4 regions of the Agrobacterium sp. CG160-95 genome follow, and region 3 is predicted to be linked to each of the others. Evidence: riboswitches for the same ligand, from Rfam matches in the RefSeq annotation. Region 3 holds a riboswitch; each other region holds the start of a gene.

Region 1 (7,619 bases), on a different contig from region 3:
GCGACGGCCGCAATGTTTCGATATCAAATGCGCGCGCCAGTCCACAGAGCCGCGACAGATCGGAAGCACGAACTTGCGCGAAAGCAGGCGTGATACCGGCAGCAAAAGTACCGTTACCGGCCGCCATCAACCCCAGGGGCGAAGAAGGCGCAGACGTCTCGCCTTGGCTCTCGCTATCTACCAGGCGGTCTCCGCAAATCGCCTTTATCGTCCGCAAATCCAGATCGCGGCCACGGGCAAGCGGTCCTTTGCCGGCCAGATGGACGAGCAGCAACAGGACCACATCGGCTGCCTTGTCGGCTTCAACAAATCCAGCGCGTAGCGCCTTGCTCTCCGGGCCCCCGACAGACAATTGCCAGAAAACTCGATGATCGAGCCGCACCGCCTTCAGACGGATATCGGCCAGCAAATCGCCCATGGAAAGATGGCCGCCCCCATCGATGATGACGGACATTTTGGCGGCGAGCTTTTCATGCAGCGCAAGCGCGGCAGCCTCTCTGCGAATCTCATCCGCAATGGCACTGCCATCGGCGATTTCCCGATCGTCCCGACCGGAAAGAGGTGAGGTCTCGACTGCCAGTCCGTCGCGAAGCGGCAAACCGAGCGCCAGAACATCATTCTCCAGGTCGCAGGCGCTTTCCCGCGTCAGGCCGCGAAATTGCAGGCTGCCGCGTGCCGTGATGTCTATCAGCCCGTTGCCGTGCCGCTCGGCAAGATCGCAAAGCGCGATCATATCGCGGGGCGTAATGTCTGCCTCGAATGCGATACGCGACAGGTATCCGTCACCGGTCAGCATCGGGGTCGATAAGGCCGGACACGTCCCACGGCGGCCAAACGGCTGGACCGGATCGGAAGGGGCCGTCCTCATGCGCCGACCTTTTCAGAACGGGGCAGGATCAGCATTTCAAGTTCCGCATCCACCGCATTGCGGCGGCTGTGCCACAACCCGCGACGACGGGCGGATAAAAAGCGCGTCGCCATGACCTCCGCCGCTTTCGGATTTTCCCGCAGGATGAAATCGCGCACGTCCTCATTGCCCAAATAGGCGTCGTAAAGCGCCTCGATCAGCGAGGAGGGTACCGCATGGGTGGTTTCCGCAAAACCGATCAGCCGGTCAACCGTCTCGGCAAATTCTGCCGCCCCGCGCGGGCCGTGCCGCATCTGGCCGGCAATGAAGCGCGGATTGACGGCGCGGGCCCGAACAACGCGCGTCAGCGCCTGCGAAATGGATCGCGCGCGCGGACGCGCGGGATCGGTCGTATCCAGCGCCACAATATTGGCAACGCCGCCAAGGAGTGCTTTTGCGGCGGAAAAACCACCGATGAAAGCGACATCTGACGAGCCGTCGAGAAGATCCCGGCCCGGATCGTCACCGGTGTGAACGAGAAGATCGGCACGGCGTACCAGCTCGACAAAATCGGCATCCTCGAAAATCTCAAGCCCATCCGCACCGCCAAAGGCATGGCTTGCCGCATCCAGATAGGCTTGCCCTAGTTCCTCACGTTCTTCCCATTTTCCGCTGGCGAGTTTCTCCTCAGTGCCCGCACCATAGGTGCCGGGTGCGGAGCCGAAGATGCGTGCCGGTATATGCCCGAGTGCCGCCGCTTCTTCCGCCAGCGGATTGTCACCCGGCGCTTCATCCCGCCGCGCGACGGCCTTGGCGGCGGCGTCTAGAAGAGCGATCAACGCCGGAAACATGTCGCGGAACAGGCCGGAAATCCGGAATGTGACGTCGACACGCGGCCGCCCGATACTGGCCGGCGGCAGAACCTCGATGCCTGTGACGCGGCCCGTCGCCAGGTCATGGATCGGTCTCGCCCCCATCAGATGCAGCGCCTGCGCCACATCCTCGCCGCCATTGCGCAGGCTGGCGCTGCCCCAGAGATCAAAAACCAGATGTTTCGGCCAGTCGCCATGGGATTGCAGATGGTGCCGAAGCACTTCTTCGCCCGCCATGCGGCCCAGCTCGAAAGCCGTCGGCGTCGGCATGGTGCGCGGATCGGCAGCATAAAGATTGCGGCCCGTCGGCAGGACATCGAGACGCCCGCGCGCGGGTGCGCCGGAAGGACCGGGGACAATATGGCGGCCATCGAGCGCGGCAAGCAGCGCTGTTTTTTCCGCCGCAGCACTTTCAAGCCTCAGAAGATCGGTCTCGCCTTCGGGGCTGCGGCCAAAAACATGCTGGCCATCCTTGATGGCGAAGTCCTTCAGGTCACAGAGGAAGGCGTCGATGCGCGACAGCGCCGCATCGGCATCGTCCTTTGCACCGACACCGGCATCCGCCGCAAGACCGGTTTCCAGCGCCTTCTCTACGATCAGTTTCGCCAGCCGGTCGCGGCGGCGGCGGTCGAGCCCATCCGCCTGCGCATATTCGTCGACGAGCTGTTCCAGAGCCGATTGTTCCGGCGAAAGCCCGGCATCTACCAGCACAGGCGGAACATGGCCGATCGTGACGGCAGCGATCCGCCGTTTGGCAACCGCCGCTTCGCCCGGATTGGAAACGATGAACGGATAGACCACCGGCAAAGACCCGGTGACGATTTCAGGAAAACAATCGCGGGAAAGCGCAACTGTCTTGCCGGGCAGCCATTCCAGCGTGCCATGCGCACCGACATGCACAATGGCATGCGCCCCTGCGACACGCTGCATCCAGGCGCCGAAAGCGACCAACGCATGACGTGGCGGTAGGGCAGGGTCATGGTAATCCACCCGCCGATCCTCATTTCGCCCACGATCCGGTGCCAGGGCCACGAATATCTGGCCGAAACGGGCGACGCGAAAACGGAATGCGCCGTCGGCTAGTGCGTCGTCCTGTTCGGCCGAACCCCACGTGCTATCCACGGAGGCGGCAACCCCTTCAGGCAAACCCAAAAGAAAATCACGATAGTCTGAAAGTCCGACAGCCGCTTCCTGCTGCTCGACACAATCCAGCAAAGCCCGCGCCGTTTCGGGAATATCCGAAACCACATATCCTGCCGCGGCCAGATCGCGCAGCATTTCAAGCACGCTTTGCGGGACATCGAGACCAACGGCATAACCCGTGCGCCCTGGCGCAGCACCGGGATAATCCGGCATCAGAATGACGATCCGCCGTTCCTGTGGCGTGGACTGTTTTAATTGCAGAAAGGCAGCGATTCGGTTTGCCACCTGTTCGACGCGATCAGCCTCCGGTACATTGATGAGGCTGATACCGCCATCAGTCCGCACCTGCTTGAATGAGATTGCGCCAGCAAGAATCCGGCCATCGAGTTCCGGCAGAACCACATGCATGGCAAGATCGGAAGGGTTGAGACCGCGCGCATTTTCCGCCCAGCCGTCCCGTCGCGTCGTCGCCATAACCACCTGAAACACCGGCACGCCGAGGCGATCAAACAGGGTTTTACCGCTGTCATCCATCTGACTGGCAAAAGCTGTGGCGGCAACGATGGCGGCGGGCTGGAGTTCGGGCAGTACGGTTTCGAGAAAGCGAATTGCCTCCCCATCCTTGAGGCCGCTGACGAAAATCGGCAATGGCGCAAAACCGCGCTGAGAGAGCGCATTAAAAAGCGCATCCACGGGCGCCGCATCGGCCGCAAGAAGCATGGAGCGGTAAAAGAGAATGGGAAGGACAGCTGCACCGGCGGGAAAACCGGCGCAGGCTTCCGCCTGATCCACGACGCCTTTACCCGGCCGGTAAAAGCCGGCTTTCGGCAGCGGTTGAGCCTCGATATCTGGCCATGCGCCACCACTTACAAGGGCAGCAAGACCAATGGCAAGCCGGTCCATATTTTCCCGCCCACCCTCGCGGAAGAAGGCGAGGACGGACGCCAACGTCTGGCGATCAACAGTCGAGGCCGCTTCGAGCTTTTCGTCTCTCTCACTGCATTCACCCGGCAGGAGCATAAGTTTTATGCCACGTCGCCGCGCCATCGTGCTGAGCTGATCGACGCCATAGCGCCAGCGTTCCGCGCCGCCGAGAATCCGGATAAGGATGACACGGGCATGTTCGGCCGTCTTTTCGATCCACAGATCGACCGACATCGGATGCCGAAGCTCGGAGAGGTTGGCAGCGGACAGGGACGGAAGCGCGCCCTCTGCCTGCCGCCATGCCTGTTCCAGCCCGGCAAGATCGCTTGCCGAAAAAGACAGCATCACCACATCCGATCGCGGCTGGTTGAGATCAACCGGCTCGATCAGGTCGTCCAGAGACGAAGATGTGGTGGCGAGAATGTGCATTTCTATCAGGCGGCCAGCATCTGTTCGATCTTTTCGCGGTTGAGGCCCTTTTCGCCTATGACGACGAGGCGGCTGCGGCGCTCTTCACCGGCCGCCCAGGGACGGTCATAATAATGGTTGACGCGGCTACCGACTGCCTGCACCTGCAGGCGCATCGGCTTGGTGGATACTTCGACGAAACCTTTGATGCGCAGAACATTTTCCGCAGCCGCTGTCTCGGCGATACGAGCCGCCAGCGCTTCCGGATCGGTCACGGCCGGCAGGTCGATGACGAAGCTGTCGAAATCGTCATGTTCGTGGTCGAGTTCACCATCGTGATGGGTGCGGCGGTTTTCGATATCCTCTTCAACCGCAAGACCGAGGCCGATCAGCACGGCCGGATCGATGACGCCATTCGAGGCGACGACGATCTTTGCGGCCCGCGGCAAATGCTCGAGAATATGAGCCTTCGCCTTTTCCAGACCGGCGCTATCGAGCAGATCCGCCTTGGTCAGCACGATAAGATCGGCACAGGCGATCTGGTCCTCAAAAACCTCTTCGACCGGATCGTCGTGATCGAGGGCTTCGTCATTTGCGCGCTGGGCGGCAAGGGCTTCCATGTCATGCGCCACCTGACCCTCGGCAAGGGCAGCGCCATCCACAACAGCCACCACAGCGTCAACCGTCACGCGGCTCTTGATGGCCGGCCATTGAAATGCCTGCACCAGCGGCTTGGGTAGGGCAAGGCCGGAGGTCTCGATGAGGATATGCTCCACCTTCGGCTGGCGGCTCAGAATCTGCTCGATGGCCGGCTGGAAATCATCCGCCACCGTGCAGCAGATGCAGCCATTGGCCAGCTCAACGATGTTTTCCTCCGGGCAGCTCTCAATGCCGCATCCCTTGAGGATATCGCCATCGATGCCGATATCACCGAATTCGTTGACGATGATGGCAAGCCGCTTGCCATCAAGCTTTTCGAGGAGACCGCGCAGCAGCGTGGTTTTTCCAGCCCCCAGAAAGCCGGTGACGATGGTGCAGGGAACGCGGTCCAGAAGGGTGCTCATGATCTCTCCTCGGTAAAATCGAATGGGGGAATGCGCGCCACCATGCCGCGCTTCAATGTGTCGGGGCGGCCGCGCCAGGGCATCAGGCCATCTGCGGAGGCGGCCAGCATTTGCGCGCCCGTGAGCAGGTCTTCCGCATCGTTGGGCGTCAGCCCGCCGAATACATAGGACCAGCCATCGGCACCGCGCAGCACGGCACTGAGGCCGCGTTTGCAATTGGCAAGGCAATTGACGGAGCGAACATCGATGCCGGAGTCACGCGCTTTTGCGATGGCAGCTTCCGCAAGGATGGTGCCGGGGCGCGGCTCCGCATTGGGATCGGTGTCGTCGCGACAGCTTCGGCAGACAAAAACGACCACGCCAGAAGCTGTGTTGGCTTCCATTGTCCCGTCCGCACAAGAAGATGTTGTGGTAATATCCAAACCGTTCCGCTTTCCGCGCCTTTAAACTCGTCGGGGTGCGGATGTCGAAAACAGCGCACTGAAAAGCGCGGCTGCAATTCAATTCGACCGGCTGACCGGAGCACCCCGCCCGGGAGACGTTTTTTCCTGAAACGGCAGGTCTCCTGGCTTGCGGCTTTAAAACACCCTGCACCACCTTCCCGGACCAATTTTATGGTCCAGTGGCTTCACAGTGCGGGCTTACCGCTTACAGTTGCGGGGGCAGCCACGGAATGACCCGGTATGGGGTGGAACCGTGTTCCCTCTTAGCTTTTCCCGTTGCCGGGAAAAGACCGTCAGTGCCTTACCCTTAGGCTGAACGGGCGTGACGGTCAATGCTGCCGGCTTGTCGATTGCCGGGTGCGGCAAATTGAGTATAGTCGCCGCTCCGAATGGCGGGGGCATAAGGTCCCGCGCCTCTGGACGAGAAGGAAAACGCGATGACACGCGATATCAGCGACAGCGAAGCCGAACGCCACCGGCAGAAAATGGTCAACCGCAAGACGGTTCAGGATGCCGAAGTCGCGGAAAAGACCATCGAAAAAGGTCTGCTGATGATCAATACCGGCCCTGGCAAAGGCAAATCCACGGCCGCTTTCGGCCTTGCTTTGCGCATGCTCGGCACCGGGCGGCGGGTCGGCGTCGTGCAATTCATCAAGGGCGCATGGTCGACGGGTGAACAGCAGGCCCTGACTTTGTTCGGCGACAGGGTGGAATGGCGCACTATGGGCGAGGGGTTTACCTGGGACACGCAGGACCTGAAGCGCGATGTCGCGGCAGCTACAAAGGCCTGGGAGGAAGCGAAAGCACTGATGGCCGACGAGACGATCGGATTGCTGGTTCTCGACGAACTGAACATTGCGCTCCGCTATGATTACCTGCCGCTGGAAGAGGTCGTCGAAACGCTTTCCAACCGTAGATCCGATCTGCATGTCATCGTTACCGGCCGCAACGCCAAACAGCCGTTGATCGACGCTGCCGACATGGTGACGGAAATGACCCTCGTCAAACATCACTTCAAGGCAGGCGTAAAGGCGCAGGCCGGGATAGAATACTGACATGAGTGCACGTGTGCTGATGTTTCAGGGAACCGGCTCGGATGTCGGCAAATCGCTGATGGTGGCTGGCCTTGCCCGCGCCTTCGTCAGGCGTGGCCTGTCCGTCATGCCGTTCAAGCCGCAGAACATGTCGAACAATGCGGCGGTCACTGCCGATGGCGGCGAGATCGGTCGCGCGCAGGCGCTGCAGGCGCGGGCTGCAGGCGTTCCGCTGTCGGTTCACATGAACCCGGTGCTTTTAAAGCCGCAGAGCGAAACCGGCGCACAGGTCGTCGTACAGGGTAAAATTGTCGGCAATGCCAAGGCTGCCGATTATCAGCACATGAAAGCCGGGCTGATGCCGCGTGTGCTGGAGAGCTTCGAGCACCTGAAACAACAGGCCGATCTGGTGCTGGTGGAAGGGGCGGGAAGTGCTTCCGAAATCAACCTCCGCGCCAACGACATCGCCAATATGGGTTTTGCCCGCGCCGCGGATGCTCCCGTGATTCTGATCGGCGATATCGACCGGGGCGGGGTCATCGCCAGCCTCGTGGGCACAAAAACCGTTCTCGAACGCGATGATGCCGCGATGATAGAGGGCTTCATCGTGAACCGCTTTCGCGGTGACCCTACGCTGTTTTCAGACGGCATGCGGATGATCGCGGAAAAGACCGGCTGGGCGTCCATCGGGCTATTGCCGCATTTTTCCGATGCTGCGAAATTGCCGGCGGAGGACGCCCTTGGGCTTACCGGCCCGGCGCAACAAAAGCCCGGCGCGAAAATCCGCATTGCCGTGCCGATCCTGCCGCATATCTCCAATTTCGACGATCTGGATCCGCTCGACATGGAGCCGGATGTGGAGCTGATCCGAGTGCGGCAGGGCG
Region 2 (7,619 bases), on a different contig from region 3:
ATGGGCGGCTGGCTGGTCATGGAAGCGCTGCGACAATTGCGCTTCGAAGGCAGGAACGATGTGCTCTCCAAACTACAGGTAGTGCTGGCCGCGCCGGATATCGACGCCGATGTTTTCCGCAAGCAGATCGAGGTGGTGGGAAGGCTCAATCCGCCGCTCACCATTCTCGTCTCCAAGGACGACCGCGCCCTGAAGGCTTCCTCCATCCTGGGGGCCGATGTCACCCGCATCGGCGCGCTGGATGTGACCGATCCTCAAGTGCAGGAAGCCGCCCTGAAAGAGGGCGTTCAGTTCGTTGACATCTCCAAGCTCAAGGCATCGGATCCGCTCAACCACGACCGCTATGCGGCACTCGCGTCGCTGGTGCCACAACTGGAGGCGAGCCGGAACGGCAACGGCGAAAACGGCATAGGCCGCGCGGGTGCCTTTGTGTTCGATGCTATCGGGGCAACAGTATCCAGCCCCTTCCGGCTTGCGAGCCAGGTCGTGAACCCGCAATAACTTTTGCGGGTTCTTGGCGACAACCGGTTCAGAAATCCCAGTCTTCGTCTTCTGTGGCGACCGCCTTGCCGATGACATAGGACGAGCCGGAGCCGGAGAAGAAGTCGTGGTTCTCGTCGGCATTGGGAGACAGCGCCGAGAGGATCGCAGGATTGACCCGGCAGGCCTCGGGCGGAAACAGCGCCTCGTAACCCAGATTCATCAAGGCCTTGTTGGCGTTGTAATGCAGGAACTGCTTGACGTCCTCCGTCAGGCCAACGCCGTCATAGAGGTCTTGGGTATATTTGGCCTCGTTGTCGTAAAGCTCGAGCAAAAGATCAAAGGCGAAATCCTTGATCTCCTGTTTTTCCGCTTCGCCCAGACGTTCGAGCGCGCGCTGGAACTTGTAGCCGATGTAATAGCCATGCACGGCCTCATCGCGAATGATGAGACGGATCAAATCGGCCGTGTTGGTAAGCTTGGCGCGACTTGACCAGAACATTGGCAGGTAGAAGCCGGAATAGAACAGGAAGCTCTCCAGAAACACGCTGGCGACCTTCATTTTCAACGGATTTCCGCTATCATATTCGCGCATGATGAGCGCGGATTTGCGTTGCAGGAATTCGTTCTCCTCCGACCAGCGATAGGCGTCATCGACGTCAGGCGTGGAGCAGAGCGTCGAGAAGATCGAGGAATAGGAGCGGGCGTGGACCGCCTCCATAAAGGAGATGTTGGAAAGCACCGCCTCCTCGTGCGGCGTCGCAGAATCCGCCATCAGGCGCACGGAACCGACGCCATTCTGGATCGTGTCCAGCAATGTCAGCCCGGTGAAGACGCGGATCGTCAGGGTCTGCTCTTCCGGCTTCAACGTTCCCCAGGACGGGATATCGTTGGAGAGCGGCACCTTTTCCGGTAGCCAGAAATTCGATGTCAGGCGATTCCAGACTTCGAGATCCTTGTCATCCTCGATGCGGTTCCAGTTGACCGCGCGAATACGGGACGCGGGTTTTACGGCAATGTTCATTGTCTTGTCCCTCAATTCAGAGCGTGCAGGATACGCAGCCCTGAACCTGCGTGCCTTCCAGCGCCATCTGGCGCAAACGGATGTAATAGATGGTCTTGATGCCTTTTTTCCAGGCGTAGATCTGCGCCCGGTTGATATCGCGCGTCGTTGCCGTATCGCGGAAGAACAGTGTCAGCGACAGGCCCTGATCGACATGCTGGGTGGCCGCCGCATAGGTATCTATGATCTTTTCCGGACCGATTTCGTAGGCATCCTGATAATATTCGAGATTGTCGTTCGAAAGGTAGGAAGCCGGATAATAAACACGGCCGATCTTGCCTTCCTTGCGAATTTCAATCTTCGAGACGATGGGATGGATCGAGGAGGTCGAGTGATTGATATAGGAGATCGAGCCTGTGGGCGGCACGGCCTGAAGGTTCTGGTTATAGAGGCCGGTCTCCATGACGGCCTGCTTCAACGCTTTCCAGTCCTCCTGTGTCGGAATGGAAATGCTGGCTTTCTCAAAAAGGTCGCGGACCTTTTCCGTCGCGGGCAGCCATTCCCGGTCGGTATATTTATCGAAGTAGTCGCCCGAGGCATATTTGGAGTTTTCAAAGCCCTTGAAGCTCTGGCCCCTTTCAGTGGCAAGGCGATTGCTGGCGCGGATGGCGTGATAGGTCACCGTGTAGAAATAGATATTGGTGAAATCGATGCCTTCTTCGGAGCCGTAGAAGATGCGCTCGCGCGCCAGATAGCCATGCAGGTTCATCTGACCAAGCCCGATGGCGTGGCTCGCATCATTGCCCTTTTCCACGGAAGGGACAGACGAGATGTGGCTCATGTCAGAAACGGCCGTCAGCGCCCGGATGGAGGTTTCGATCGTCTTGCCGAAATCAGCCGAATCCATTGCTGAAGCAATGTTGAGCGAGCCGAGATTGCAGGAAATATCCTTGCCCATATGGCTGTAAGAGAGATCGTCGTTGAATTCGCTCGCCTCGCTGACCTGTAGAATTTCCGAGCAGAGATTGCTCATGCTGATACGGCCGGCGATCGGATTGGCGCGGTTAACCGTATCCTCGAACATTATATAGGGGTAACCGCTTTCGAACTGGATTTCTGCGATGACTTGGAAGAACTCGCGTGCCTTGATCTTCTTCTTGCGGATGCGGCTGTCGGCGACCATTTCCTGATATTTTTCGCTGACGGAAATCTCGGTAAACGGCACGCCATAGACCCGCTCAACATCATACGGCGAGAACAGGTACATATCCTCGTTGTTTCTCGCGAGTTCGAAGGTGATATCGGGGATCACCACGCCGAGCGAAAGGGTTTTAATGCGGATTTTTTCGTCGGCGTTTTCACGTTTCGTATCGAGGAAACGCATGATGTCGGGGTGATGGGCATGCAGATAGACCGCGCCAGCGCCCTGGCGCGCGCCAAGCTGGTTGGCGTAGGAGAACGAATCTTCCAGCAGCTTCATGACAGGAATCACGCCGGAGGACTGGTTTTCGATCTGTTTGATCGGCGCGCCGGCTTCGCGAATATTGGTCAGGGACAATGCTACGCCACCGCCACGCTTGGAAAGCTGCAATGCTGAATTGATGGACCGGCCGATGCTTTCCATATTGTCTTCCACACGCAGCAGAAAACACGAAACCAGCTCACCGCGGCTTTTCTTGCCGGCGTTGAGAAAGGTCGGGGTTGCCGGCTGGAAGCGGCCGGAAATGATTTCATCCATCAGATCGCGGGCAAGTTGCTCGTCGCCACGCGCCAGAGCCAGCGCCACCATGCAGACGCGGTCCTCATAACGCTCCAGGTAACGCTTTCCGTCGAAAGTCTTCAGCGTATAGGACGTATAATATTTGAAGGCGCCGAGAAATGTCGGAAAACGGAACTTTCTGGCATAGGCCTCGTCGTAGAGGTCACGGACGAAATTGAAGGAATACTGGTCCAGCACCTCCTGTTCGTAATATCCCTCGGTCACGAGATAATCGAGCTTTTCCCTGAGATTATGGAAAAACACCGTGTTTTGATTGACGTGCTGAAGGAAATATTGCCGTGCCGCAAGGCGGTCCTTGTCGAGCTGGATCTTCCCGTTTTCATCGTAGAGGTTCAGCATCGCGTTCAGCGCGTGATAGTCCAGTCCCGCGTCCAGGTGTTTCTGCGCGGCAGTTACTTGTTGTTTGGCATCCGTGTTGCGCACCGCGCTTGAGGTCAGCGTGTCCAAAATCGTTCCAATCCATGATTGACGTTGGCGACATCTTCCTCTGTGCCGAGAAGCTCGAAGCGGTAGAGAAACGGCACCGCGCATTTACGCGACACGATATCTCCGGCGGATGCGAAAGCTGCGCCAAAATTCGTATTTCCCGCCGCTATGACGCCGCGAATGAGATTTCGGTTTGAGGGCTCGTTCAAAAACCGGATAACCGGTTTCGGTACCGCTCCTTTCATGCCGCCGCCCCCATAGGTGGGGGTGACGAGAACATAGGGCTCCGACACGTGAGGAACGTCTTCCTCGGCGCCGAGCGGCAGGCGAAGCAATCGTCGCCCCAGTTTTTGAAGGAAGCGATGAGTGTTCTCAGACCGGCTGGAATAATAGACGATCAGCCCCATCGCATCGCCTCCTCAGCTGATCGAGCCAATCATGTCCGGACGGAAACCCGCCCAATGGCGTTCGCCGGCAACGACCACGGGAACCTGCATGTAACCAAGGCCGCGAACGCGATCGAGGGCATCCGCATCTTCGGAGATATCGACGATCTCGTAGCTGACACCGATGCGGTCAAGCGCACGATAGGTGGCAGTGCACTGGACGCAGGCGGGTTTGCTGTAAACGGTGACGGTCATTGTTTCCTCTTTCGAAGCCGCTTTTACGCACGGCTCAACATTGCCCGCCTGCAATCACAAGCGGGTGGCGATGGTTCTGTCATTCTGGCAAGGCGCGCGGGTGAGGCCGCGTAAGATCTCTGTCTACGCCGACGAGCGTAGAAACTTATAAAAATGCACTGGCATGACTTCACCCCGAAGCTTGTTCTGGAGGGGGCAGAAAAGGGCGCACGCAATTCATTTGCGTCATACACCTTCCTTCCGGACACCCCGCCCGTGGACGTTTTCGCTCAAGGCAGGTCTCCTGACTTACGGGTCAAAACATCCATTCCCACCTTCCCGGAGCTTTTAGCGCCAGTGGCTCAAATCGGAACGATGCTAACCGCTTACAGTTGCGGGGGCAGTTTCGGCATTGCTTCACCATAATGGTGTTACGCACCGAATTCCCGTCTTAGCTCCCGACGCTTGCGAATCGAAAGAACCTTGAACACCACATATAGTATATGATGAATTTTTTTCGTCAATAATTAGACATGCTAAAGCCCCACCCTGTGGATCAAAAAGATTCAACACATGGTCAACAAAGGCTTAACGGTGAATGCTCCATGCCGCCTACGGACGGAAGCAGCGGGTTATTCCCAGATATCGATGCGAATATCGGCGGGGCGGGAGTTCTCAATCACCCGCTTTCCGTTGGGAAGATCATTTTCGAACAGTTTGGCGTGAATCTCGGTCGCATCGAGACCATAGCCCTGCCATCTATCCCGCAGGCGTTCCTCGAGCACCGCAACGGATGGGCCTACGAAGACGGCAAGATCGAAGCTGCCGGAAAGCTTCGTCCACGGCGCCTCGTTCAACAGCAGATAGTTGCCTTCGGCAAGGATGAAGCGTGTTTCTGGCGCGATGGCGCGAGCGGAGGCAATGGCAATTTCGCGGGAGCGGTCAAAAACCGGGACAAGAACTTCCTGCCCGCCCTGACGAACTGCGGAGACGATATCAAGAAAGCCGCGCACGTCGAAGGTCTCCGGTGCGCCTTTTCGCGGCAAGAGCCCCCGTTCTTCGAGAATACCGTTATCCATATGGAAGCCGTCCATGGGCAGGACAGCCGCAGCCTCGCCGCGCGCCAAGAGGGCACCGCACAGGGCATCCGCCAGCGTGGATTTGCCGGCCCCAGGGGGACCGGCAATGGCAATGATAAAACGAGATTTACCCTCTGCCCGCCGAAGAACGTCTTCGACGATCGTTTCAAGCTTCAGCGTCATGCGGCCAGCGTTTCCTTTGGCGCTTCCTTGGCGCCCGTCATGAAGGCGACGGCGTCGGACATGGTATAGTCCTTCGGATTGATGACGCACAAACGCTTGCCCAGCCGATGAATATGAATCCGGTCAGCAACCTCGAAAACATGCGGCATGTTGTGCGAGATGAGAACGATCGGTAGCCCTCGCGCGCGCACATCCAGAATAAGCTCGAGAACGCGGCGGCTTTCCTTGACGCCGAGCGCCGCCGTCGGTTCGTCAAGGATGACGACCTTGGAGCCGAAGGCGGCTGCACGCGCCACCGCAACACCCTGGCGCTGGCCGCCGGAGAGGGTTTCCACCGCCTGATTGATGTTCTGGATCGTCATCAGGCCGAGTTCAGAGAGTTTCTCACGGGCAAACTTTTCCATCGCCGGACGGTCCAGTGCCCTGAACAGGCTTCCCTGAATACCGGGTTTGCGGATTTCACGGCCGAGAAACATATTGTCGGCTATGGACAATGCGGGAGACAGCGCAAGGTTCTGATAAACGGTTTCGATACCAGCCTTGCGCGCCTCGATCGGCGAGCGGAACTGTACCGGCTTGCCTTCCAGCCTGATCTCCCCTTCATCGGGTGTCACCGCACCGGAAATCGCCTTGATGAGAGAGGATTTTCCAGCACCGTTATCACCGATGACAGCGAGGATTTCGCCCGGATAAAGGTCAAAATCGGCATTGTCGAGCGCAGTCACACGACCGTAGCGTTTAACGAGATTGCGTGCTGTGAGGATAGGTTCTTTTGCCATCAGCCTGCTACCTTTCTGATCCACTGGTCGATTGCGACAGCCAAGATGATAAGGACGCCGATCAACAGATAGGTCCATTGTGGGTCTGTTCCGATAAGTCGCAGGCCGAGAGAGAAGACACCGACGATCAGCGCGCCGAAGATCATGCCCATGATCGAGCCGCGTCCGCCAAACAGCGATATGCCGCCGATGACCACTGCGGTGATGGATTCGATGTTGGCGAACTGACCGGCGGTCGGCGATACCGAGCCGATGCGGCCGATGAGAGCCCAGCCCGCGAAGGCGCAGATAAGCCCGGAAAGTGTGTAGACGGTCGTCAGCATGCGCTTGACGTTAACGCCGGCCAGTTCGGCTGCGTCGGGATCATCACCCACTGCATAGAGATGTCGACCCCAGGCGGTGCGGTTCAGCACATACCAGAGCAGGGCAACCAGCAGAACCATCGCAATGACGCCATAGGTGAAGACGGCGCTGCCGATGCGGACATTGTTGCCGAAAAACTGGAGAATGGGCGCCTGTTGGACGATATCCTGTGAGCGGATCGTTTCGTTGGCCGAATAGAGGAAATTGGTGGCCAACACGATCTGCCACATGCCCAGTGTAACGATGAAGGGCGGAAGCCGCATGCGCGAAACCAGCACGCCATTGATAAAGCCACAAAATGCGCCGACTGCGAGACCGCAGATAATCGAGAGTTCGGCAGGCAAACCATAGCGGAACGTAAACTGTCCCATGACGACGGAGGACAGGACCATGATCGCACCGACCGAAAGATCTATACCTGCTGTCAGAATGACCAGCGACTGTGCCGCGCCGACGATGCCGACGATTGCCACCTGCTGAAGGATAAGGGTCAGCGAAAAGGCCGAGAAAAACTTGCCGCCCAGGGTCATGCCGAAGACAGCCAGCGACAACACCAGAACGATCAGCGGTACGGCCGCCGGGCTGGAATGCAGAAAGTGCTGGAATTTTTCAAGCAAACTCTTGTTGTGCGTATCGAAAGCAGCGACCTGGGTCGAACTTCCCGACAGCACTTTTTCAAATTCATTATGCGGTTGAGCCCGCACTGGCTGATCGCTCATGGATTTTCCTCCCGATCGCTCCATCGCATCAGCCCCGAACCCGGGATTATTTTCCAGAGGGGACAATGCGTAGATTCAAACTGTTGAGAAGCGTGCCTCAGTTGCGTCCACGGACGCCGGGCGCGCTCGTTTGTTCCTGTCCGATCACCCAGATCGTTCTTTTAAACCATTCCGGTTCAAGGGCGGG
Region 3 (7,619 bases):
CCGGTCACATCCTTGACGGTGACCTTTTCGGCCAATGCAGGCCACGCTGCGGATACGAGAAGGCCAAGGGCAAGTGCCGCGGATTTGGCTGAGATGCGCATCGGATATTGCTCTCCAGTGTTGACTGGCGCGGCTGTATTATTTTCTGACTATACTAGTCAAGTTTTATGTTTTAGAGCCATTCTTAACTGACCGGTATGTGAGCTGAAGACCGATGATCGACACTATCCACTATGGCAAAAACGACAGTCTGAGAGACGAAATCAAAACCTATTGGTCCGGCCGCGCCGCGACTTTCGACCTTTCCCCGGGTCATGAGATTTTCTCCGAAGAAGAGCGCAAGGCCTGGCACGCGCTGGTTTTGAAGCATCTGGGCCAGGGAGAAGGCCGCAAGGCGCTGGATCTGGCCAGCGGCACCGGCGTTATCTCGCACCTGATGGACGATCTCGGTTTTCAGGTCACCGGCATGGATTGGTCGGAAACCATGCTGGAGCTTGCAAGGGCGAAGGCGAAAACCCGCGGGCGCAATATCCGCTTTTTTGTCGGCGACGCCGAAAACACGATGGAGCCGGACGAAAGCGCCGACGTCATCATCACCCGCCATCTGGTTTGGACGCTGGTGGACCCGAAGGCGAGCTTTGCCGAATGGTTCCGTGTCTTGAGACCCGGCGGACGCCTGCTGATCGTCGATGGCGATTTCGTCAACACCGGCTGGCGCGAAAGACTGGTCAAGAAGCTGGCGGCGGGTCTGGAAAGCATCGGCCTTGTGAAGCCGGACCAGCCGCACAAGCCGGCGGATCCGGAAAACACCTTCAACAGCATTCTATCGCGGGTCTATTTTTCACAGGGTGCAAGAGCTGGTGACGTTGCAGCGCTGTTGCGTGAAACCGGCTTCGAGCCCGTTGCCATCGATCAGGAACTTCAGGCCATTCATCGTGCCCAGGCGAAAAATTTCAGTCTGCTGAAAGGCATTTTGCGGGGATTGCAGCACCGTTATGCAATATGCGCCGTGAAGCCGCACACGTCCGGCAAGGGATAGGGCGACCAAAGCCACCAAGCTGCCGCCCAGCTCTCCGTCACCCCGGATGTGATCCAGGGTCCAGTGCGACCAAGTCCTTGATCGCTTAATAATAGTTTCTCACGGTGCAGACGCGCCGTGGCTGGATGCCGGATCTAGTCGTGCATGACGCATGAAAACGCGATGCAGGGACCTCATTTTTCCGCCCGCTCGAATAGCTCCTCAAAGCGCGGCTTCGCCCGGCCTGGGACCTCTACCGTCCTGTAGCTCTGCGGCAAAACCGCGTCCCCCACCTTGATCAGCATAACCATGCCCATGCCGTAATGCGGCGAGCATTTGATGCCGTAAAAGCCTGGCTTTTCGAAACCGGTCTCGAATTCGACGTTGATCCGGCTTTTGAAACCTTCAATATCTTCGGGAACCATACCATCGATCGTCGCGGCATTATGGCTCTTGTGGCTCGGCACGAAGCGCACGCGGTCGCCGGGAGCGATCTCCAGAAAATCGGGCTCGAACACCATGGAGCCCTTTTCGCCACGGTTCAGCATCTTCACCTCGAAGGTCTCGGCTCCGGCTTGAATGGAAAACCCTGTGGCCACAACCATGGCAAGTCCCGCGGAAACGCAAAGCTGTCGCGCGCCAAAGCGGAGATTTACAAGTCTTTTCAATTTCATCATCGTGCCGTTGCTTTCCTTGCGTGATCGGCCGCACCGTGGGCCGGCAGAAAACGAATATGTGAAAATCCGCTTTCATCCGTGGTGACGACGGATTGCACCCCGAACACATCGGCGATGGTCGCAGAGGTGAGGACCTCGCGCGGTGGGCCGACAGCGATCATTTCACCGCGATGCATGATGGCGACGCGGTCGCAGAACATGGCGGCGTGATTGAGATCATGCAGCGCCGCCACAACCGTCAGTCCCTGCCTGCGCACCAGATCGAGCAAGCCGATCTGGTGGCCGATATCGAGATGGTTTGTTGGTTCGTCCAGCAGCAGAATATGCGGCTCCTGCGCCAATGCGCGGGCAATGTGCAGGCGCTGGCGTTCGCCGCCGGAAAGGTGATGCCAGTTTCGCTCGGCCTTGTCCGCCATATCGACATTTCCGAGCGCCGCATCGACGATGGCATCGTCCTTTGGCGACCATGCGGAAAGCGGGCCGAGATAGGGCGTGCGCCCCAGTTCCACGGCCTGTCGCGCGCTGATGCGCTCGGTGGTTTCGGCCTGCTGCTCCACAAAGGCCAGCCTGCGGGCAAGTTCGCGCCGCCCGAATGTGGCAAGCCGTTCCTCACCAAGCATGACATGACCCCGACGCGGCATGCGAATGCCGGCCAGCATGGAAAGCAGCGTGCTTTTACCCGAACCGTTCGGCCCGATGATACCCAGAAACTCGCCCGGGGCGACCTCCAGCGAAACACCGCGCACGATGTCGAGATTGCCGGCATGAAAATGCAGATCGTGGGCGGATAATTTCATGACCGGCCTCTCTTCTGCCCGAGAATGAAGGCGAAGGCGGGCGCGCCGACCAGCGCAGTGATCACGCCGATCGGCAGCACCTGCCCCGGAATGACGGTGCGCGAAAGAATATCTGCGATGATCATGAAAATTGCACCGGTTAGCGCCGTCACCGGCAGCAACATGCCGTGGCGAACGCCAACGAAGATGCGCGCCGCATGCGGGATGACGAGACCGACGAAGCCGATGGAACCGACCAGCGACACCATGACTGCCGTCATGACCGCCGAAACCGAGATCAGCACCGCATAGACCCGGCGCACCGGAATACCGAGCGAAGCTGCTGCCTGACCGCCGAAAGCGAAAGCATCAAGCGCGCGTGCGTACCAGAGGCACACCCCTAGACCCGCAATACTGACCGGCAAAGCCAGCCAGACATCCGGCCAGCGCACGCCCGAAAGATTGCCCAGCAGCCAGAACATGATGCCGCGCGCCTGTTCGGCATTGGCGGATTTGGTGACGATGAACGACGTCATGGCGTTGAACAGTTGCGAACCGGCGACCCCCGCCAAGATGATGGCGCTGTTGCCGTGCCCTGCCCGCACCGCCAGAAGGCTGACAAGCGAAAAAGCCACAAAAGCCCCGATCAGGGCGCCGGCCGGCATCGTCAGGAACCCCGCCCCGAAGCCCAGAAGCGCCACGGCCACGGCCCCGGTTGAGGCGCCTGCGGAAATACCGAGGATATAGGGATCGGCGAGCGGGTTGCGCAGAAGTGATTGAAGCACCGCACCGGCCAGCGCCAGCGAGGCGCCACAGCACGCGGCAACAACGGCGCGGCTGAGGCGGTAACTCCAGACGATGCCCTCATCCAGCGGCTCCAGCGGATAACCCGCATGGAAGACACGATTGGCAATGGTCTTTGCCACCACGTCGAACGGAATGGCAGTCTCGCCGATGGCCGCACCGGCCATCAGTGCGACGAGCAGCAGGGCGAGTGCGGCAAAAGCCAGACCCGCCCTGCCGAGATTGACGGAAAGACCGTTCACTTGGCGAGACCGGCTGTGGAAATCGCCTCGGCCAGCGTTTCAATGCCTTCGATCGTGCGGATGGTCGGGTTCATCGCCTGCGCGTCCATTTCGAAGACATGGGCCGCCTTGACGGCGGGCATGATGCTGGCAACCGGATCGGTAGCGAGGAACTTGAGCTTGACGGCGACATCATCGGCGGGGAAACGCCGGCGGTCCATCTTGCCGGCAACGATCACGGACGGATTGGCCTTGGCGATGGTTTCCCAGCCAACAGTCGGCCATTCCTCATCGCTTTCGATAACGTTCTTCAGTCCGAGCGCGGACATGATGTAACCCGGCGCACCATTGCGGCCCGCCACGTAAGGATCGATATCCAACTCGGCGCTGGAGAACCAGAAGACTGCTGAAATCTTGCCATTCGCCGAAGCGATCTTGGCGCGGGCGGCTTCCTCACGCTTTTTCAGGTCGGCAACGACTTCCTCGCCGCGATCTTGCACGTTGAAAATTTTCGCAAGGTCGCGGACCTCCTGGTAGATCAGGTCCATGGTGAAAACGGACTTGCGCACGCCGTCGCCGCCGCCGGAATTGTCCTTGCCCATGCAATCGGCAGGGGAGGTATAAACGGGAATACCGAGTTCGGCGAATTGCTCCGGTGTTCCGACAACGCCTTCGGGACCGATCTGCCACTGGAACTGCGTCGTCACGAGGTCCGGCCTCTTGCCAACCACCGCCTCGAAGCTCGGATCATTGTCGGCAAGCCGCTCCACCTTGGCATTGGCGTCTTCGTAACCCTTCAGAACCGGGCCGATCCACAGCGCCGTGCCTACCACCTTGTCGGCCACGCCGAGCAGATAGAGAACCTCGGTCGTGCTCTGGCCGACCGATACTGTGCGGGCGGGCGCCTGCTTGAAGGTGATTTCGTGGCCGCAGCTATTGATCGTCAGCGGATAGGTGGTTTCGGCAGCCTGAGCGGCACCGGCGGGCAAGGCCGCTAATGCGACAGCCAGAAGACCGGCGGAAACCGGCAGGCGTTTGAAATGAAACATATGTTCTCCAGTCTAAATAAAGTGGCGTGATCCGCAGGCCGCGCGTCAAAACGCGTAGTGACAGAGCGACAACAAGTGTGGAGATGGAGAACGGGACTCTAAATACGTTTCCGCGGACGGAAAGGTCATAATCAGCTCCTCTTCCGGGCATCCCCGCCCGTAACGATGGTCAATATTATGACGGCAGGTCTCCTGGCTCACGAATATGCGCCGTTCATCTGCCTTCCCGCACCTTGAAGGGTGCAGTGGCATGACGCGTTTCAGGCGTCACGAGGATGAGCGGCAATCCGCTTACAGTTGCGGGGGCAGCCACGGCATTGGGCGATAGAAATCACCCGCACCATGTTCCCTATTAATCCCTTTGCCCTTCGGCTTCAGGAACCGTCGCTTTCTGACATAAGGGGCAAGCGCCGGGGCGTCAATTGCGATAGTGCTGCAGCTCAGCACAAAGACGGACCCGCCAACGCGAAAATTTTTGTAGCGCCGGAAGGCGCCGGTTGCGGCGCGTCTTTGGACATCGTGGTAAGGGTTTCAATCACCACCAGCCCGGATTGCGCAATAAAATCAATAAAGAGATTGTTGTCGCTGATGGTGTCGAGACGCACCAGCTCATCGTCCAGATCGGTAAAATGCCGCCTCACAAGCGCAATCGCATCCATGTCCGCACCCGCAACGACCGGACCGATAATGTGGCCCCGCCCCGCCGCACGGCGCAGCGCAAAAGCGGTAAGACGGTCCGCCTCAAACACACCGTAACCCGCATTCTGCGTCAAAAGTCGCTGTAAAACGTTCCGGCGCGAAACGCCAAAAGCCGCCCGGTCTAGTTCCACCACATCAGTCAGATGATCTGCGGATAACGGCTCTATTCGTTGTTTTCTGCCGGGCGGCGGTATCTCGAAAAGGCAATTCGCCCTTCCCCGGAACAGATATACTTTTTCCGTATCACCGGCAAAACCCAACCTTGAAAACAACCGCCGCGACGCTCCCGTCGCGTTCAACCGCAGGGAGACAGTGGGGAATTTCGCGACAAGTTTCTGCACAAGCCATGGTGCTACGCCCTGCCCCTGCAAACGGGGGGAAACAATGACCATGCCAAGCGTCGCAAACCCCTGATCATAGGGAAAGAGCATCGCGGTTGCGACAACACGGTCGATCTCATCGAGCGCAGCGAGACCCACGCCGCATTGCCGCAGAAAACACCATTCATTCGCGTGATATCGCCATCCGACGGCCATGGAGAGTGCATGCAGATGATCGGCATCCACGTCCGCGATATCCACGGTCCGCAGCTCGAAACTATCGACTTTGAGCAGGTCCATAACCAACGGCCCTCATCCCCTACGGCTCACAACCTTCATCCGGTCCCGGCCTAGCCCACGACATCCGACGGTAGCCGGTTACGCCAGCACGAATTTTCTGAAAGCACTGGAAGGTCACAACAATCTACCGAAATCATTCGCATTTCAGCAGATAAACGTGGCAGGCCATTCTAAGCTTTCGGGATGACAATCCGGTCAGCGGAGACGACCATTGAACGCAATCGAAATCCTTGAGCGTCTCGTCGGTTTCCCGTCGGTCGTTGGAACCGCCAATGGCGATATTGCCGGCTGGATCGCCGATTATCTTGAAAGCCACGGCGCGAAAGTATCGCTGCTTGCGGGACCGGAGGGCGACCGCGCCAATCTCTTCGCCACCTTCGGCCCGGCCGATCGCGCCGGCTATGTTTTGTCCGGCCATATGGATGTCGTACCCGCCAGCGAGCCGGAATGGTCTTCCGATCCCTTTACACTGCGGGCGGAAAATGATCGTCTCTACGGGCGCGGAACCACCGACATGAAGGGTTTTCTGGCCACGGTTCTCGCCGCGGCGCCTGCATTTTCGCGCATGGCGCTGAAACGTCCCGTGCATATCGCCTTTTCCTATGACGAAGAGGCGGGTTGCCGTGGCGTTCCGCATCTTCTCGCCAGATTGCCTGAACTGTGCGCCGCACCGGCGGGCGCAATTATCGGCGAACCGAGCAATATGCGGGCGGTTCGTGCACACAAGGGCAAAGCAGCAGCTCGCATTACCATCCGTGGCCGTTCCGGCCATTCGTCCCGCCCTGATCAGGGGGTGAATGCCATTCACCTGATGACCGGCATCATGGCAAAGGCCGTGGAGACGGCACATGAGCTGACGAAAGGCCCCTTTGAAGCGACTTTCGAGCCGCCCTATTCCTCGCTGCAGATCGGCACGATGAAGGGCGGCCAGGCGATCAACATCATCCCCGATTTCTCGGCCATCGAGCTGGAAGCGCGGGCGATTTCCGGCATATCGCCGCTTGAACTGCTCGGGCCGATTCGCGCAAGCGTCGAGGTTCTTGCAGCAAAGGGTGTCGATATCGAGTGGACGCCTATGAGCGATTATCCGGCGCTTTCGCTTGCAGCCAATGCTCCCCTTGTTCTGTTTCTGGAGGAATTGACCGGCACCCCCTGTCTCGCCGCCGTCAGCTACGGCACGGAGGCGGGGCTGTTCCAGGCGGCGGGCATCGACGCCATCATCTGCGGACCAGGAGATATCGGCCGCGCCCACAAGCCGGACGAGTTCATAACGACGGGCGAACTTTCGGCCTGCCAGTCGATGCTGGAAACACTCGCAAGCCGCTGTGCGGCTTGAACCTTCGGGAAGCATAGATTTCAGATGACGTTTCTCTTCAATTCCGACGCCAAGCGCGGCGAGATTTTCCGGCAGGCCCTAGCTGCAGAACTGCCTGATCTGCCGTTTTCGATGGATGCATCAACTGTCGATCCCGATGCAGTCCGTTACCTCATCACCTGGACGGTACCACAGGACATTGCCCGGTATCGCAATCTCGAAGTCCTGTTTTCGATTGGCGCGGGTGTCGACCAGTTTCACATCGAGGCGATCCCTGAGACGGTAAAGGTCGTACGCATGGTGGATGAGGGCATCATCCGCATGATGCAGGAATATATCTGCCTCGGCGTACTTTCCCTCCACCGCAACCTGCCAGTCTATTTAAACCAGCAGCGCCAGCAACTGTGGAATGCCCTGCCCCAGCGTCAGGCGGAAGAGTG
Region 4 (7,619 bases), on a different contig from region 3:
GGGATTTCAACCTCGATGTCAACACCAAGGGCGCGTTCCTGTGCTGCCAGGAAGCGATCCGCCGCTTCCGCGCAAGTGGCACCAAGGGCCGCCTGGTTAACACCGCCTCCGGCCAGGCCCGCCAGGGTTTTATCTATACCCCCCACTACGCCGCTTCAAAATTCGGCGTCGTCGGCCTGACGCAAAGTCTGGCCAAGGAACTGGCGCCCGAAGGCATCACCGTCAACGCCATTTGCCCCGGCATCATCCACACCGAAATGTGGGATTATAACGACCGAGTCTGGGGCCAGATGCTCGGTGACTACAAGCCCGGCGAACTCATGGCCGAATGGGTGCGCAACATTCCAATGCGCCGCGCAGGAACACCAGCCGAAGTGGCAGCCTTGGTGGCGTTTCTCGCCTCCGAGGATGCGGCCTACATCACCGGCCAGACAATTAATGTCGATGGCGGGCTGATCATGTCGTAGCACTCAACCAATCGATGACGGCATCTGCGTTCTTCTCTGGCGGATGGACCGGGTAAAAGACATGCTTGATAACGCCCGTTTCGATAATCATCGTGAGCCTCTTGAGCAGTGTCAGGCCTCCAGCCTGGAAAGTTGGAAGGCGGAGGGCTGACACCAGAAGGAGTGAATGATCGGAAAGCAGAGGAAACGGCAGGTGAAGCCGCTCTGCTGCCTCTCGCTGATACTCCGTGGTCTGCGTAGAAAGGCCAAACAGACGCGTTGCTCCCAATGCCTTCAGTTCAGCGAAATGATCACGAAAGGCACAGGACTGCGGTGTACATCCCCTCGCGCCGGGTATTGCGTCCCATCCGTCAATCGCCTTTCCTCCGGGCGGGCTTGTCCGGGGGTAAGCATAGACCACGGTTAACCCCGGCTCACGCAGATCGACGGTCGTGCCATCCGTCGCAGCCAAACCAATGCCAGGCAACTCCATCCCGGGTAAATGCCTGGCTGCTCCGTCGTCACGTGGGGTAACTAATTGCTCATCCCCGCCGGGTTCAATCATTGCCACCTCGTTGCTCTTCCTGTCTGTCGACGTTGCGAAGTTAGCCGATTTTCATACTACCGCAATGTCTTGTGCGCAGGTGCAAAGCTGCCGTAGCGATTCGCGCCTTCAGCCTTGATGGAATACGAACGCCACACCTTCATTCGATTTGACAAAGTCACTGATTGCCAAGTCTCTGGCCGATAGTATCGTTTTGGAATTTCCGCTGAAGCGATGTTCTGAGGCAACGGCTTCTTTATCTTGGGATCGCTGCTACCGTATGGCCACCACTGTCCCCATTTCCAAAAGGCAATTGCTGCTCTCGGCAAATACGTCCTGCTGACTGAGACCCACTTTTTTCGGCGATCTTAGCGGCCGTCGTGCTCCCGAGATTTTCGGCGTCTGGGAAGTTGTTCTGTTTGGCAAAAGTCACGAAGACGTCGGTGGCGTTGGAATAAATGTCTTCCAACCGAGACGTTTGGCGCAAACACTCAGCAGAAACAGGGCCGATTTTTAGAGAACAGGCGGTCTTGGCAGCTTTGCGCCAAGAGGCGGACATCCGTCGAAGCTCTCAGGATGATCCGCGCCGTGACCTTATAGCCATTCGTAAGTCTCCCAGCGTGTGTCGCGATGGGCGCGGTGGCGGCGAACGGCAGCCATCCGCAGGTTCAGACTATCAAAAAACTAAACAGTGAGCTCTCTTCGGACGATCTCAGCTCCTGCGCTCAAGGAATTCAGCTTGTCTCTTGCCACACGACGAGACAGGGGGGCCATGCCGCAATTGGTGCAGGGGCAAAGTTTATCTGCGTCGACAAACTTAAGCGCCTTTCGCAGCGTTGCAGCGACTTCCTCCGGGGTTTCGATGGTATCGCTTGCCACATCGATGGCCCCGACCATCACTTTCTTACCTCGAACAAGTTCCAGAAGATCCATTGGGACATGAGAATTGTGGCATTCGAGGGAGATCATACCGATGCCGGATTTCTGCAGCTTGGGGAGAGTTTCCTCATACTGCCGCCATTCTGACCCGAGTGTCTTTTTCCAATCCGTATTGGCCTTTATGCCGTAACCGTAGCAGATATGGACGGCGGTCTCGCACTTCAGCCCTTCAATTGCCCTGTCCAAAGTGGCAACACCCCAGTCATTCACATCGTCAAAGAATACGTTGAAGGCAGGTTCGTCGAACTGGATGATATCGACGCCGGCAGCCTCCAATTCCTTTGCTTCCTCGTTGAGTATCCCGGCAAATTCCCAGGCAAGCTTTTCACGGCTCTTATAATGGCCGTCAAAGAGAGTATCGATCATCGTCATCGGACCCGGCAAAGCCCATTTGATGGGTTGTTTGGTCTGCTGGCGAAAAAACTTGGCGTCTTCGACGAACACGGACTTCTGGCGAGACACTGCGCCGACGACTGTCGGGACACTCGCATCGTAGCGATCGCGAATTCTGACTGTCTCGCGTTTTGCAAAATCGACCCCGTCGAGGTGCTCGATGAAAGTCGTGACGAAATGTTGGCGTGTTTGCTCGCCATCACTGACGATGTCGATGCCGGCCTGTTGCTGATCGTACAGTGAAAGGCGCAGGGCATCTCTCTTGCCTTCCAGTAATTCCTCGCCCTCCAGCTTCCAGGGCGACCACAGTTTTTCGGGCTGCGCAAGCCAGGAGGGTTTCGGCAGGCTGCCAGCGGTCGATGTGGGGAGAAGTTTCTTCACGATGGGACCTCTTCTAAGTGATGCTCAGGCGGGGCGGTGAGCAAACAATTGCTCAAGGACGGCGCGGTATGGCTTGATGAAGTGTTTTTCGGTGAACTTACCCTGATCCACCGCCAAGCGATTTCGTTCGTCGCGATCGTAAATGACCCGGGTCAGCGAATAGTCCTGGTGCTTCAGGTTGGGCTGGTAAAATGTCCCGGCTGCTGCGTTCGCATTGTAGATTTCGGGGCGATAAATTCTCTGAAACGTTTCCATCGTGCTGATGACGCCGATTAGCTCAATATTGGAGTAGTCGCCCAGCAAATCCCCAACAAAGTAGAAGGCCAACGGCGCAACGCTGCCTGCAGGCATGAAGTAGCGAACCTGCAATCCCATTTTCCCGAAATACTGGTCGGTGGACGAGAACCCATTCTGCCGGTATTCGACGCCCATCACGGGGTGATGATTTTCGGTCCGGTAATAGGTCTTGCTGGTCGAGGCGCTGATGCAAATGACCGGCGGCTTGCGAAAGTACGAGCGGTAGGCATCCGACTGCAGAAAAGACTTGAACAGGTTTCCATGCAGGTCGCCGAAGTCGGCCGGAATGCTGAAGGCAGGAACGCTCTTGTTATGCTCCGGCAGCACAATGCTGAAGTCGTAGTCTCGCACATAGGAGGAGAAGTTATTCCCCACAATGCCGTCGATACGTTCACTGGTTTTGTGATCGATGATCGTCGTCTTCAGTATCTCGATGAGGGGAAATTTTTCACCTGCGACATCGAAGCTCATGTCGACCGAAATGATCTCCAACTCGACCGAGTATCGGTCCGATTTGGGATTATCCCAGTGAGCGAGGGCGTTGAAGCGGCTGTCGATCATGCGCATGACATTGCGCAGGTTTTCCTGCCGCTTTTCGCCCCTGGCCAGATTGGCGAAATTGGTGGTGATGCGCGTATTTTCTGAAGGACGATAGTCCTCATCGAAGGGTACGCTCGTGATCGTAAAAATGCAGGTCTGAGACATGTTGTGCCCCTATAAAGTTGGGGGCATGGGTCTGCGGACGCATAGCAAGACGGGCCGCGACAATGCAGCCTTTGCTACGGCACACTGGGACACCCCGCCCGTGGACGTTATTTCACCAAAGGCAGGTCTCCTGGCTCACGGATCATCACTTCCGTCCGTCTTCCCGGGGTAAACCAGTGACATATTGGACTTCAGCTCGCCGCTTACAGTTGCGGGGGCAGCGTCGGCTTTTCCGTATGACACGGAGCACCGACTTCCCTCTTAGCCCCGGCACGTTGCGTGCAACGACTGGGGAACCTTAGGCGTGACGACCATATTGTAAGCCACGTCATCGGTCAACATCATATAACGATATCTTTATGTCCTTAAGTCTACGTTTCCATTGTCGGTTCCGGCCGAGTAGGTTGCATTCGGCGTTGTCAGGCGATTCTCACATACGCGGACCTGGCCGTGGCAAACGTCTCGCTCCACGCACTTGAAAGGATCAGACCACACCACGAATAGTTCCTAGTGCGGGAGCAGCCTGGTGATACCGTCCAGGCGCCCAGAGCGCGTTCCGCCAGACTTAGTCGCTCCAGAAGAGCCAGTACGTCGATCGACGGTTCAGGAGGCAATTGGGGCAGCTAGAAGGCGCGCATGATTTCGCCTGCCACAGGCGTTTAATTGAAGCGGCCTCGCCGGAGGTTGGGATGCTATTCGGACATGCCCTACTGTGCCGGCGCAGCGCTAATAAAGGGATCGGCGTTTGAATTAAATAACGAATGAGCGAAGGCAAGCACCCTTAAATTGCGGGCCGATAACATCACGGGCGCGTATCCGCAACAGCACCGCCGAATTTGTGCTCGGGCCTTGGAACCGCCCCATGTCGTTGAAGGTGCACAGGAAGTTCCGATCCGCACCGGGCATCTGACAGGTCTGGCAGTGGGCGGTATTCGGCTTGGTTAATCGTACCGTCAGGCTTGAATCACTGGAACTGCTAGTCGGCAGTCAACGTTGCGGTTTTACGCTTTTCGCCGCTTTCAGCAGCGTCATGCGTCCCAGTTTTCAATCTCCGGCGCAACGGCCTGGAGCAATATCCTCCTGCTGCCGCCGAGACGGACGATTATCCCTCACAAAGACGAATACAACCGCTTTTTCTAAGAAAAGGGTTCCAGCCTTTCGCTGCAAGGATTGCCCAGGCAGTGGCCCCGACATGCGGCAACCTGAAATATTTGAAGTCGGCAAATGTCGAGGTCGGCCCGATCATCAGCCCGGTCGTCAGTTCGTCCCCGACTGTCGCGTAGATCAGGTTATCGGGAGATATTTGTGCGGCGATGGTGGCAAGCAGCGCCTCGGCCCGCTCGGCATCGCCGACCTGCTGAAATGCCAGCGCGGCCTGGGCCGTACCTTCCAGCCACACACCATCCCGATCGTCGTTAAAATCAAAACCTCCCGCAACCGCATAATGCCGATCAACCCAATGTAGAACACGCCCACTGCGGCCCCGAAACTCCGGCACGGCGAGAATGGGCCAGAGCTCGGAATCTATTCCGGACTGGCTCGAGTTGGGTGTGTCGCTTCCGGGTAGGCTGCCGACGTAAAACCGTCCCTGCTGCTCATTCCACATCGCATCAAGAAATTTGCGTGTTTTGTCCCGCATCGCCTGCCAGGCGCGCGCTCCCTCAATTTCGGCGAGCCAACCCGCAACGGCATACACATCGAGATTATGTTCCGTCGATTTCCACTCGAGTTTTGCCGGTGCAGGCTCATGACCGAATGTGCCACCTGTGTAGCCGATATCGCGGACGCCCGCCGTATGCGCATCGATCCAGCGCATGAGTTTGGTCGCTGCCTGCACATAGGACGGATTGCTTAATCGTTCACTGGCAGTGAGAAGCGCAAGTGCCGCCCAGGCCAGGTTGCCCGTTGCGCTGCCGACCTGATAGTCATCCTCGACCCACGTCTTGCTGGCCTCACTCCAGAAACCGGGCAAAAGCATAGCATCGTTTTCGTTCGCAACGGGGCCGGAACGGTAGGCGTTGCGCAGGCGGCCATCGCTGTAATAGCGATCGTTGTTGACGGCGAGCAGCAGCGCGTCGGCAACCCTTTTCGCTTCGGCATCGTTGCCACAGGAAAAAAGGGCAATCGTCGCCAGGGCATTGTCATAGGTGAAACCCGCATTTGAAAGAGCGGGATCAAGCGCTTTACCGCCCGGTGCAGGCTCAAAGCTCCGAAATATGAAGGGGGGGGTGGATTTGTCCATCTTCCCAACGAGACCCGCACACAAGCTCACAGCAAGGCGGTCGCGAACTGATCCGGAACCGGTGCGCCCGTCGCCAGCAGCGACCACTCCTGTTGTGAAGCAGGTCATGAGAACTGTCGCGACGATCGATTTGACAGACATGAGTTTTCCGTTTGGTAGGCGCTTTTCCAAACAAGCCCGCCTCTAGCTTGCGGTTTACGTCGAGCACGGTCCCGGGTTTGGCGCGAATTGTCTTAGCTGAAGGCCCTTGCGAGTAACATCTGCATGGACTTCAAGAGGTCGCCCTGTTCCGCGACATTTTCGGGCGCATTGCGGAAAAGCAGCCTCAAGATTGCACGATGCTGGTCGGCAGTGGGGGTGAGAGTGAATTTGCCGGGCGTTTGCGACACCTTCGTTGCATCGATCTGCACCCAGCCCACATCGGGCACGTACAGGGACTCTGCCTCGGCGTAAGACCGGTTGAAATCCGCCAGGGTCGCGGTTTCGGTCGAAAGCGCCACGATCCGTACCGCCTTCACCTCGCTTGCGCACTGCAAACGGCCTTCGAGATCCACGCCGATCGGCTCTTCCTTGTCGACACGTGGTAATTCGATGCAGCAGATGAGGCTGGTGAAGGCAATCACCATGGCGACCGCCGACCAGATGAGGTTGAGACAATCTCGCGCCGAAAATTCTACAGGGGCGTCCCATGCGTAAACGGCGAGCAGAACTGAAACCGCGGAGGTGACGGTGACGATTGCGAAAAATAGCGCTGTAGGCCCGTGAATGCGCACCTGTGACCGGTCACCACCTTTCTCCGTGACTTTAAAGGGACGTCCGAAGGGTTTGCGCATAGCCTGAAACAACGTGATGGTGATGGGAACAGCGGTCAGCGCATGCGTCACTTCGGTGAACAGCGGTAGGGTGCGTTTTCCCGATATCCAGGTGGAGTAGGCCCAAAACAAAGCCAGTGATGACAGTCCAAATTTCATGAACATCAGCTCGTCGGCCTGGAGGGCGGAAACGCCTGTCAGCCAGTAGATCGATGGTGCCAGCAACAGGCAGAGGATGAAAGGCTTCGACAGCCAGCAAAACAGCCCGTGCAGATAATGCAGCCTTTGTGTCAGCGTGAACTTGCCACGCCACAATGGTCCCGTCCGCAGAAGGCCGATCTGAATGGTGCCCAGGCACCACCGCGTGCGTTGCGTGATATATTCTGGCAGGCCCTCAGCCGATAGACCGACACTGAGTTTTTCGTTGAGCCAGCGTGTGACGTAACCTCGCTCCATCAGGCGGTAGGTCAGCAGCATATCTTCGGAAAGTGCATCATGCGGAAACCCGCCGAGCTCGTTGACCGCCGCCCGCCGCACGACAAAACTCGTCCCGACGCAGAAAGCGCAACCGACCGCGTCCTTGGCCGGCTGGAATACATCAAAGAATACACGTTGATCATCGACGAAGGAATTGCGGATGCCGAGGTTGTGCTGGATGGGGTCGCAATTAAAGTAAAATTGCGGTGTCTGCACAACTGCCACCTTGGGATCGGCGAAAAGACCGGTTACGCGACGAAGGAAGTTGGCCTGTGGCGCGAAGTCCGCATCCAGAACCATGATGAAATCGGAAACCTGTGGCAGCGCATTGGTGTGTTCAAGTGCATTGTTCAGATTTCCCGCCTTGGCATGTCTATTGTCCG

The links. Region 3 has a riboswitch for cobalamin ahead of ACQZ63_RS08960 (ABC transporter substrate-binding protein). Riboswitches for the same ligand answer to the same signal wherever they lie in the genome.
Region 1: linked by a shared signal. The riboswitch ahead of ACQZ63_RS20980 (DUF1636 family protein) and the one ahead of ACQZ63_RS08960 (ABC transporter substrate-binding protein) in region 3 are both predicted to bind cobalamin.
Region 2: linked by a shared signal. The riboswitch ahead of nrdH (glutaredoxin-like protein NrdH) and the one ahead of ACQZ63_RS08960 (ABC transporter substrate-binding protein) in region 3 are both predicted to bind cobalamin.
Region 4: linked by a shared signal. The riboswitch ahead of ACQZ63_RS22245 (DUF1852 domain-containing protein) and the one ahead of ACQZ63_RS08960 (ABC transporter substrate-binding protein) in region 3 are both predicted to bind cobalamin.

Annotation. Positions count from the first base shown of each region.
Region 1 is NZ_JBNWDU010000006.1:285,439-293,057, forward strand. Features, by position in the region: gene cobG (precorrin-3B synthase) at 1-868, opposite strand, end outside; gene cobN (cobaltochelatase subunit CobN) at 865-4,215, opposite strand; gene cobW (cobalamin biosynthesis protein CobW) at 4,221-5,258, opposite strand; gene ACQZ63_RS20980 (DUF1636 family protein) at 5,255-5,641, opposite strand; cobalamin riboswitch at 5,797-6,011, opposite strand; gene cobO (cob(I)yrinic acid a,c-diamide adenosyltransferase) at 6,139-6,756, shown strand; gene ACQZ63_RS20990 (cobyric acid synthase) at 6,758-7,619, shown strand, end outside.
Region 2 is NZ_JBNWDU010000001.1:1,339,376-1,346,994, forward strand. Features, by position in the region: gene ACQZ63_RS06650 (alpha/beta hydrolase) at 1-501, shown strand, start outside; gene nrdF (class 1b ribonucleoside-diphosphate reductase subunit beta) at 530-1,504, opposite strand; gene nrdE (class 1b ribonucleoside-diphosphate reductase subunit alpha) at 1,521-3,710, opposite strand; gene nrdI (class Ib ribonucleoside-diphosphate reductase assembly flavoprotein NrdI) at 3,698-4,096, opposite strand; gene nrdH (glutaredoxin-like protein NrdH) at 4,109-4,330, opposite strand; cobalamin riboswitch at 4,587-4,810, opposite strand; gene ACQZ63_RS06675 (nucleoside triphosphate hydrolase) at 4,942-5,571, opposite strand; gene ACQZ63_RS06680 (ATP-binding cassette domain-containing protein) at 5,568-6,350, opposite strand; gene ACQZ63_RS06685 (ABC transporter permease) at 6,350-7,432, opposite strand.
Region 3 is NZ_JBNWDU010000002.1:490,193-497,811, reverse strand. Features, by position in the region: gene ACQZ63_RS08985 (ABC transporter substrate-binding protein) at 1-101, opposite strand, end outside; gene ACQZ63_RS08980 (class I SAM-dependent methyltransferase) at 215-1,039, shown strand; gene ACQZ63_RS08975 (pseudoazurin) at 1,213-1,695, opposite strand; gene ACQZ63_RS08970 (ABC transporter ATP-binding protein) at 1,692-2,492, opposite strand; gene ACQZ63_RS08965 (FecCD family ABC transporter permease) at 2,489-3,517, opposite strand; gene ACQZ63_RS08960 (ABC transporter substrate-binding protein) at 3,514-4,545, opposite strand; cobalamin riboswitch at 4,711-4,946, opposite strand; gene ACQZ63_RS08955 (GNAT family N-acetyltransferase) at 4,986-5,864, opposite strand; gene argE (acetylornithine deacetylase) at 6,076-7,200, shown strand; gene ACQZ63_RS08945 (2-hydroxyacid dehydrogenase) at 7,225-7,619, shown strand, end outside.
Region 4 is NZ_JBNWDU010000007.1:167,466-175,084, reverse strand. Features, by position in the region: gene ACQZ63_RS22260 (SDR family oxidoreductase) at 1-467, shown strand, start outside; gene ACQZ63_RS22255 (peroxiredoxin) at 457-1,011, opposite strand; gene ACQZ63_RS22250 (methionine synthase) at 1,675-2,703, opposite strand; gene ACQZ63_RS22245 (DUF1852 domain-containing protein) at 2,728-3,705, opposite strand; cobalamin riboswitch at 3,809-4,021, opposite strand; gene ACQZ63_RS22240 (hypothetical protein) at 4,808-6,088, opposite strand; gene ACQZ63_RS22235 (glycosyltransferase family 2 protein) at 6,181-7,619, opposite strand, start outside.